Regions from separate parts of the Paenibacillus sp. EKM301P genome, predicted to be linked through region 2. Evidence: riboswitches for the same ligand, from Rfam matches in the RefSeq annotation. Region 2 holds a riboswitch; each other region holds the start of a gene.

Evidence for each region. A riboswitch is a leader RNA that binds a small molecule or an ion and turns the genes downstream of it on or off. The one in region 2 is predicted to bind thiamine pyrophosphate.
Region 1: it holds a riboswitch for thiamine pyrophosphate, as region 2 does, so the genes downstream of both, HFD99_RS21960 (ABC transporter substrate-binding protein) here and thiC (phosphomethylpyrimidine synthase ThiC) in region 2, are expected to answer to the same signal.
Region 3: it holds a riboswitch for thiamine pyrophosphate, as region 2 does, so the genes downstream of both, tenA (thiaminase II) here and thiC (phosphomethylpyrimidine synthase ThiC) in region 2, are expected to answer to the same signal.

The regions. Positions count from the first base shown of each region.
Region 1 covers NZ_JAALFM010000014.1:34,552-37,811, forward strand. The annotation lists gene HFD99_RS21950 (bifunctional 2',3'-cyclic-nucleotide 2'-phosphodiesterase/3'-nucleotidase) at 1-167, opposite strand, end outside; gene HFD99_RS21955 (pyridoxamine 5'-phosphate oxidase family protein) at 386-820, opposite strand; TPP riboswitch at 1,090-1,199, shown strand; gene HFD99_RS21960 (ABC transporter substrate-binding protein) at 1,395-2,438, shown strand; gene HFD99_RS21965 (MTH1187 family thiamine-binding protein) at 2,857-3,150, shown strand; gene HFD99_RS21970 (ABC transporter permease) at 3,147-3,260, shown strand, end outside.
Region 2 covers NZ_JAALFM010000019.1:14,641-17,900, reverse strand. The annotation lists gene thiC (phosphomethylpyrimidine synthase ThiC) at 1-1,487, opposite strand, end outside; TPP riboswitch at 1,675-1,786, opposite strand; gene HFD99_RS23615 (IclR family transcriptional regulator) at 1,904-2,647, opposite strand; gene HFD99_RS23610 (alpha/beta hydrolase) at 2,946-3,260, shown strand, end outside.
Region 3 covers NZ_JAALFM010000005.1:99,558-102,817, forward strand. The annotation lists gene HFD99_RS14345 (NAD-dependent malic enzyme) at 1-1,531, shown strand, start outside; TPP riboswitch at 1,601-1,703, shown strand; gene tenA (thiaminase II) at 1,836-2,525, shown strand; gene thiM (hydroxyethylthiazole kinase) at 2,551-3,260, shown strand, end outside.

The sequences.
Region 1 (3,260 bases), on a different contig from region 2:
TTCATGAGCGCTCCATGAATATCCGTTGTCTCCATGATCCGCAAATTCACCGTAGCGCTATCGCGAGAATTGCTAGCTGCCCAGGATGGAGCGGCTGAAAACACCAGTAGGCTACAAGCTACAACTGCTGCTGTAAACCCTTTAAACCAATTTTTACGAAATAACAAAATATACCCCTCCTCATTAAGGTGTATGCCTCATATACATACTTTTGCACATATATGTAAGCTTTGAACCCACCATTCCTATTTTAATCCAACGCCAGACAAAAGAGTAGTCATTTGCTTAAAATATTTATGAAAAAATAATTATTTTGCGTATAAAAAAAGCCAATAAATCTCCTGAAAAAGTTGGAAATTTACTGGCTTGTTCGTTTATATTGTTTCTATTTCGTCCACACCTGGCGCTCCGTTTGTTGACCCACGTACTCAATACGAGTCGGATTGACGTCTAAGATGACATAATCGGGATCATCTGGTCCGGAAAACCATTTTTTCAGAGAATCATTCCACACTTGTTTGCGTAACCCCTCATCAGCTGTAATCTGGACGGTAGCCTCCACTTCCAAGACTTCCTTCGTGCCACCCACTTCATAGCCCAGCAACAGATAAGCATTCGGATTGTCCTTTAGCTCATCCACTTTATGTGTTTTGCGATCCGTCGCCAGATGAATGTTCATTCCATCGTTAAAAAGGGCCATATAGCGTACTTTCGGTTTTCCGCCCTCAACCGTACCTAACGAGCAAAATTTGTTGTTATCCAAAGCCTTCACAATGGCTTGTTCCAGCTGACTGCGATCCAGTGTCTCCGTTTTACCCACAGTACAACAACTCCTTTTTACGAATTAGAATTCTATAGGGCTATGCCACTTGGCACCAGCTCTCCTAAACATACAGTGTAGCTGTTCTGAAAATAACATGACCGAAACAGATCTGAATGATTCATGTCCATTTTCAGATCAAAGCTCACAGTAAAAGTGTACCCTGTCGTTCGACAAATGAACCGTGAGCGCTCCCTCAAGGCTGGACAGACCTGCTTTCAAGGCATATAATCGTCGTAGTAAACCCGAATAAACGAACCCATTAAACCATACAATGCCAGGGGTGCTGGAATCGGCCGGCTGAGAGTGTGTCCCAAGACACTGACCCTTACAACCTGATCTGGGTAATGCCAGCGTAGGAATGCTTAAGCAAGATGTGCCTTTTATTAAAACAGGACATCCCTTACTTTGGTATATACAAGCGCAAGCGTCCCGGAATCTCGGGACGCTTTTTTTGTTGAAGATAAAGTTGTTGGAAAGATTGCTTCCGGCAGATGTGATTTTTGTGAAAATGGGGAATATAAACTGTCTGATTGGACGGATAACGGGTAATTAAAAAGGAGAGAACACAACGATGAAGCGCATGAAAATGTTAAGCCTGGGTCTGATCAGTCTGTGGCTCATGGCTATGACTCTGACCGCTTGCGGCGGCAATCCCCCTACATCTCAAAAGGAGGTTCCTGCTGCCGACACTTCAACGTCTACCTCGGCAAAGGGGCTCAAAGATGTTAAAGTCGTGCTCGACTGGACACCCAATACGAATCACACGGGACTCTATGTCGCCAAGGACAAAGGATTTTACGAAAAAGCAGGCTTGAATGTCCAAATTGTTCAACCAGGTTCAGGCGGAGCCGACCAAATGGTTGCTTCGAATGCTGCACCTTTTGGTATCAGCTATCAAGAAGGCGTCACTCAGGCTCGTATCCAAGGCGTACCGCTCGTATCCATCGCTGCGGTGATTCAGCATAACACCTCTGGCTTCGCAGCTCCGGTAGACCGCGGAATTAAAAGCCCGAAAGATTTCGAGGGTAAAAGCTACGGCGGCTGGGGTTCTCCTGTAGAAGAAGCGGTCATGAAATCCATCATGGATTCAGACCAAGGTGATGTGAGCAAAGTGAAAATCGTCAATATGGGCAATGCAGACTATTTTACAGCCGTGAAGCGGGATATTGACTTTGCCTGGATTTTCTACGCATGGACCGGGATTGAGGCCGAGCTTCGAGGCGAGCCCTTGGATATGCTGTATGTAAAAGATTATTCCAAAAGTCTCGATTACTATACACCTGTAATTGTGAGCAATGAACAGACGATAAAAAACGATCCTGACCTAGTCAAAGCGTTCATGGACGCTACTGCACAAGGCTATGAATACACTATCGCCCATCCAGAAGAAGCGGCGAATATCTTAACTAAAGCTGTGCCAGAGCTGGACAAAAAACTGGTACTTGCTAGCCAAAAATGGCTAAGCCCGCGTTATCAGGACGATGCCACGCAATGGGGTTTACAAAAAGCAGAGGTATGGCAAAACTACTCGGATTGGATGTATGAACGCAAGCTGCTCAGCAAACCTTTGGAAGTCGATAAGGCCTTCACAAACGACTTCTTGCCCAAGCGTTGATCATTTTGTTAAAACGCTAAATAAGACTGGACTAGAGAAGTGAACGAAGCGCCACTACGCGGACGGATGATGCTTCCCATCGCCACCGCCCCCGGATTTCTCGAATAAAGCCCTCAGCAGGGTAGAAATCCGGGGACAAAAGCGACCGTTTTGCTTGTACAGCACCATTCCGTCCAATTCGTTCTCGTTCCACTTGGTTTATTTCTCTAGTCTCATAGTATCTAAGCGCAAAAACAGGTGCGCTTATGTAGAAAATACCGTACAAAATACTGTACAACCTAGCTTTAAAACTAAGTTGCTTTTAAGGCGGTTGGTAGCGGAGCGGTTCATTTGAATCTGAAGAAGCGAAGCGGTCTCCCCACCTTAAACCACCATATCTTTTTTACTAACACTCCAATAAAGGACAGGTGAAATTCACATGGCTAATACACTGCTCAGCATTCAAGTAATCCCTAAAACACCTAATAACGAAGACTCTTACCCCTATGTAGACAAGGCGATTGAGGTCATCCAGCGTTCCGGTGTCAAACATCAGGTGAATCCATTGGATACGACCATGGAGGGCGAGCTCGACGAGTTGCTGAAAGTGGTTAAAGAAATGCACGAGGCTTTGACGGAAGCTGGAAGTCCCAGCGTCATTTCACAGATCAAAATTGCACATAACCCACAGGGTATCAGCATGAACAAGCTGACCGAGAAGTATCGCCCATGAATCCGAAAGGCAAGAACGCATCCTGGTGGAAAAGCGTATGGCCGCCCCTTGTGGCGGTCCTCTTCTTTTTAGCGGCTTGGCAGGGAGCGGTTTCCTATTTACATATTGAA
Region 2 (3,260 bases):
ACATCATCTTTGTTCGGCAGACCCAAGTGCTCCTTCGGCGTAACGTAGCACAGCATGGACGTCCCGAACCAACCGATCATGGCTGCCCCGATAGCTGAGGTAATATGATCATATCCTGGTGCGATATCCGTCGTCAGCGGCCCTAAAGTATAAAAGGGGGCTTCCTTACAAATCTCCATTTGTAAATCCACATTCTCCTTGATTTTGTGCATAGGGACATGTCCTGGCCCTTCAATCATGACCTGGACATCATGCTTCCATGCAATTTGCGTGAGCTCGCCCAACGTCTCCAGCTCTGCAAATTGTGCTTCATCATTCGCATCATAGATACTCCCTGGACGCAGACCATCCCCGAGAGAAAAGGCCACATCGTAGGCTTTCATAATTTCACAGATTTCTTCAAAATGCGTATACAAAAAATTCTCCTGATGGTGTGCAAGGCACCAGGCTGCCATGATCGACCCGCCCCGGGATACAATTCCCGTCATTCTATTCGCCGTCATCGGTATATATCGCAGCAATACACCCGCATGGATTGTAAAATAGTCCACTCCCTGCTCCGCCTGCTCAATCAGCGTGTCTCGATACAGCTCCCACGTCAGCTTCTCAGCTTCGCCGTTCACCTTTTCCAGTGCCTGATATAGCGGCACCGTTCCAATCGGTACGGGAGAATTCCTGATGATCCATTCGCGCGTTGTATGAATATTCCGGCCTGTAGACAGGTCCATGACGGTGTCTGAGCCCCAGCGCACAGCCCAGGTCATCTTCTCCACTTCTTCCTCGATGGAGGACGTAACTGCGGAATTCCCAATGTTCGCATTGATCTTTACGTGAAAATGGCGTCCAATGACCATGGGCTCGCTTTCCGGGTGATTGATATTTGAAGGTAAAATAGCTCGTCCAGCCGCCAGCTCCTGTCGTACAAACTCGGGCTCTACACCTTCGCGGATCGCCGCAAATTCCATTTCAGGCGTAATGATCCCTTGCCGCGCATAGTGCATTTGCGTCACAGTACGCCCTTGCGAAGCCCGTAGCGGACGGTTGGTCACGCCGGGAAATTCCACTGTCTCCCGTTTGGAGCCGGGTTTCAGTCCATTATCCTCCGGCTTGACGGCGCGGCCCTCATAAGCCTCCACATCCCCCCGTTCCAGTGCCCAAGCTCGCCGTAATGGTGGCAATCCCTGACGGATATCGACCTGGTAGGCTTCGTCCGTCATCGGACCGCTGGTATCATACACACGCAGTGGCTCATGATGCTCGGTGCCCTGCGGCGTATGTGTGGGTTGTAGCGCGATTTCACGCTCAGGCACAGCAATATCCGGCCGAGAACCTTGAATATACACCTTACGGCTCCCCGGAAAGGGCTTTAGCCCACTGGCTTGCTCCGCTTTGGCCTTCTCTCCCTCTACTTCTATTATTCCCGCCAATCCTGCATCTGCTGATTTCATTCCTGTTTCTTTTGTTCCTTTTGTTTCTGTCGGTTTCATGATCCATTCCTCCCGTATCGTTGAAATGACACACCGATCCGGAACCATTCCCAGGGTGGCGCTGATCTATGCAAAAAAGCCGGTTCCCTAGGGAACCGGCTAATCAAACGAGACAGCTATCCAAACCGATCGCACGTGGAATAATCATATTCCAATGCGCGGCCGTAGACAGCAGCTGCGTATACATTTCAATGGCCGATTACTTCCCTACGCTGGTATGATCCAGATCAGGTGCAAAGGGTCCGGAATCTTGCCTGATTCCATCTCAGCCCGCATTACAGGCTCCCCCAGTAACTGTGATAATTTCTATTCACATGAATTGGCGGCTATAACAAACATCCCGCCATCTCTATCAGACTACTTTAAATTTATAGCTTTGGCAACCCTTGTATGATTTCCTTTTGTATTGATTACTGTCACGGAAGCATAAGCCCCATTTCCTTGGCTGCTTCGATCAAAATCGGTGCAAACTCATGCAGCGTCTCGGGCGCAAGTCGACTGACCGGGCCGGATACAGATAAAGCCGCCGTGACCTGTCCCTTTCGGTTCACAATAGGCGCGGCCACAGCCGCAGCTCCTGGCTCACGTTCTTCATAGCTGGTCGCATAGCCCTTCTCACGAATGTCCTGCAGCTGGGCTTTATAAACCTCCGGGTCTACCGAAGGTGGCCATTCTTCACTGCTTAGCAATACCTCCAGCTCCTGCGGTGGCATAAAGGCCGCCAGCACCTTGCTGGAGGCTCCCACAGCCAGCGGCATACGCGCACCCACAGGCGCAACCCTGCGGATCGCCTGATTGCTCTGCACGGCTTGTATGCGAATACGCATGCTTCCATCCCGCAGGTACAAGCTGACCGTTTCCCCTAAGCGATCACGCAGTCCTTCCATTGCAGGCTGTAACAACACCGCCGGCTCATCGCTTTGGGACAGATGCGTGGACAGCTCCCATATGCGAAAACCAAGCCTATATTTTTCCGTTTCGGCATTCCGAACGACAAATCCCCGATCCTCCAGCGTAGTCAAAAGACGATGAACAGTGCTTTTATGTAGACCAATTTGGGAGGCAATCTCCGTTAGACCAAGATCAGATTCTGCGGTAAAACACAGCAGTATATCAAGTGCACGCTCTACAGCGCGGACGGTTAATTTACGGTCTTCCATCGTGAACCGCTCCTCTTGTATCCATATTCGTTTCACACTATGAAACATGGTTACATAAATTATATAGAATAGTCGCGGCTACTGTAAACCGATGTTTTTGTGACAACCATATTACAGAACAAGAACAAACATCGACAATTCTTTGCATCATTTTTACTTTTCCGGTTCAGGCGTTGACTTTGGATAATAGCCATCATACGATAATAGGTATCTATACGGACATACCCTACTATTTTCAAGTGGAATTATACCTAAATTTTATGATTCGAAGATCAATTTTATATAAGGAGGCTCTTACATGATTTCGACATCCCAGCGCAACGCTCAGCTACAGACCGCTGTTCAGGAGCCGTCCACCCCACTCTTTAATCCCCGTATGCTGCGGTTCAAGCACGTTGTGATTGCTCTGCTGCTGTCGGTCGTATTTTTTCTGTTGTTTTGCTTTATTGCCTTGCATGCTTACATCGCCTGGGTGCTTACGAATCCCACCGTCGCACCCTTGTACTCTAATCCGATGCAGGCCAAAGGCATGCCTTATGAAGATGTCAGCTTCCCAGCCAAGGATGGTAGCCGTATCGTACAAGGCTGGTATATCCCGGCGGATCAATCGCGG
Region 3 (3,260 bases), on a different contig from region 2:
ATTCCTGGCACAACCCACCATGCTGCGTAAAAATGCTTCACTTAACGACCTTCATAACCGGAATGTCGTGCTTTACTATCGGCTGCTAACCGACCATTTGAGTGAAATGCTGCCCGTAGTCTACACACCGACTGTAGGAACCGCCATTCAAGAATACAGCCATGAGTACAACCGTCCCGGGGGCGTATATTTATCAATAGATCATCCGAACGGTATCGGACAGGCGTTCTATAATTCCGGATTGCGTAGTGAGGATGTTGACCTTATCGTCGTGACGGATTCAGAAAGTATTTTGGGAATTGGTGACTGGGGTGTCGGGGGAATTAACATTGCTATTGGCAAACTTGCTGTATATACAGCTGCGGCAGGTATTCATCCCGGGCGGGTGCTGCCCATTGTACTGGATGTCGGCACGAATAACGAGAAGCTGCTGAATGATCCGCTATACATCGGAAACCGCCATAAACGAGTTCGCGGAGAAGCCTATCATCAATTTATTGATACCTTTATCAGCAAAACGTTAACACAATTCCCGAAAGCGCTTTTGCATTGGGAGGATGTGGGCAGCGTGAACGCACGCCACATTATAGGGAAATACGGTCAAAACATTCTCACCTTCAATGATGACATCCAGGGCACAGGAGCAGTCACATTAGCTGCGATTGTTTCGGCGGTAGGTGTCACCAAAATTCCGCTACGTGAACAAAAAATACTTGTCTTTGGTCCAGGGGCAGCAGGAATCGGTAACGCCGACCAAATACGGAGCGCTATGATCGAGGACGGGCTTCCTGCAGAAGATTCTTTCAGGTCGTTTTGGGCCTTTGATTATCGCGGGCTATTAACGGACGATATGGAAGATGTACTCGATTATCAGAAACCATATGTGCGTAAAAAGGAAGAAATCAGCTCATGGGCCCGATCGGAAGACGGCAAAATACCGTTGTTGGAGGTCATCCGTCAGGTAAAACCTACAATCTTAATTGGGACTTCCGGTGTAGCGGGTGCCTTTTCTGAAGAGATTATCAAGGAAATGGCAAAGCATGTGGAACGCCCGATCATTATGCCCATGTCCAATCCTACCAATCTGGCTGAAGCGGTACCCGAGGATTTGATACGATGGACTGATGGCAAAGCATTGATTGCTACGGGAAGTCCCTTTGAGCCCGTCACCTATAACGGTACGAAATTTGAAATTGGTCAGGCGAACAATGCCTTTGTTTTCCCGGGACTGGGTCTAGGCGCAATTGTGGTCAAGGCCAAACGAATCACTCCTTCCATGTTTACCGCAGCAGCTGATGCCGTTGCCAACGCCGTAGATTCGAATGAACTTGGCGGCGCACTGCTGCCCCATATTCGAAAATTACGTGATGTTTCGTTTGCGGTTGCGGTTGCGGTAGCAAAGGCCGCAATTCAGGATCAGGTAGCTCAGGCACACCTTCCAAATATTGAGCAAGCCATTCGGGATGCAATGTGGAAACCGGAATATGTGAGGGTCAAAGCCGTGGAAAGTGTAATCCAACACCCTCACTAATCCTTCACTAGGCATAAGCAGTTTGACATAACATAGGAACGAATGTACAGTATTAGTCAAAAGAATAGGAAAGTCCACTAGGGGAGCCATTATGGCTGAGACAAGAATGAATCTTGGACCCTTTGAACCTGATCTAGTTCGTACTAGCGTAGGAAAGTGGAGCCTTCTATATAGGGTTTCAGGCGTTTTTGCGCATTGAACCTATGTTGAAGCCGCTCCAGTTTTCGGGGCGGCTTTTTGGCATTGTTCCGAGAATTGTATCTTACGGGACTTCTTATTCTCCATTTTTGTTGGAGGTGGGGAAATGAGTTTTTCGCAAGAGCTCCGTCAGCAGGCGGATGGCATTTTTCAAGCCATTTATGAGCATCCCTTTGTGAGAGGTATTGCTGAAGGAAATTTAACAAGGGAACAGCTGATTCACTATGTAAAACAAGACTTTGAATATTTGAACGCCTACATGCGGATTTACGGCATCGCAATCTCCAAAAGCACGAGCCGGGAGGATATGGCTGTATTTAACGAACAGATCTCTTTTATTCTCAACAGCGAGGTTCATCCGCATCAAAATTTTTGTGCTATCGCAGGTGTCACCTATGAAGAGATGCAGGGATATCCACTCGCTCCGTCCGCTCATCATTATATCCGCCATATGCTGACCGTCGCACATGAGGGTAGTCTTGGGGAAATCATGGCCGTGCTGCTACCATGTCCATGGACATATCTTGAAATTGGACGCAGGCTAATGGATGAGGTAAGACCAGACGAGTCTCATCCGTTCTATGAGTGGATTTGCTTCTATGGCAACCAAATTGAAGATGTAACCTTCAAATATCGAGAGCGTGTGGATGCTTGGGCGAAAGTCGCCACGGCTGCCGAGCGAGAGCGGATGATTGAGCATTTTATGCTAAGCTGCCAGCTGGAATATATGTTCTGGGATATGGCTTATAAGCAGGAACAATGGCCCGTCCAGATGCGCGCTACGGTCTTGGAATAATCAGTATAGATGAGAGAGGATAAACATGATGAATATATGGGAACAAAGTTATTCGGCGCTCCTGACAAAGGTACAAAACAGCAACCCCCTCGTTCATAATATAACCAATGTGGTGGTCACCAACTTTACAGCCAACGGCCTATATGCACTAGGGGCTTCCCCGGTGATGGCTTATGCACCCGAGGAAGTAGCAGATATGGCCAAAATAGCGGGCGCCGTCGTGTTAAATATCGGTACGCTAAACCGTGAGCTGGTGGATGCCATGATCCTTGCTGGACAATCGGCGAATGCTCACGGTGTTCCAGTTCTGTTAGATCCGGTCGGTGCAGGAGCGACTAGCTTTAGAACCGAGTCAGCACTGCGAATCCTAAACGAGGTTAACATCTCACTAGTACGAGGCAATGCAGCCGAAGTCGCTCATCTGATCGGAGAAGCCCGAGAAATTAAAGGGGTAGATGCAGGCGACAGTGCTGACAGCAGTAATGTCGATCTGGCAGTTCGGGCTGCGCAAACGCTCCATACCATGGTTGTCATCACTGGAAAAGAGGACGTCATCACCGATGGGGTTGAAGTACGATTGATTAGTGGCGGAGACGCGCTGCTTACGAAGGTAACCGGAACAGGCTGCCTGCTGACCTCTGTGTTGGGTGCCTTTGCAGCAGTTGAACCCAACCTGCTGCTCGCAGGCACAGCAGGTTTGGCATTTTACGGTGCAGCAGCTTCTCGAGCCGCAGC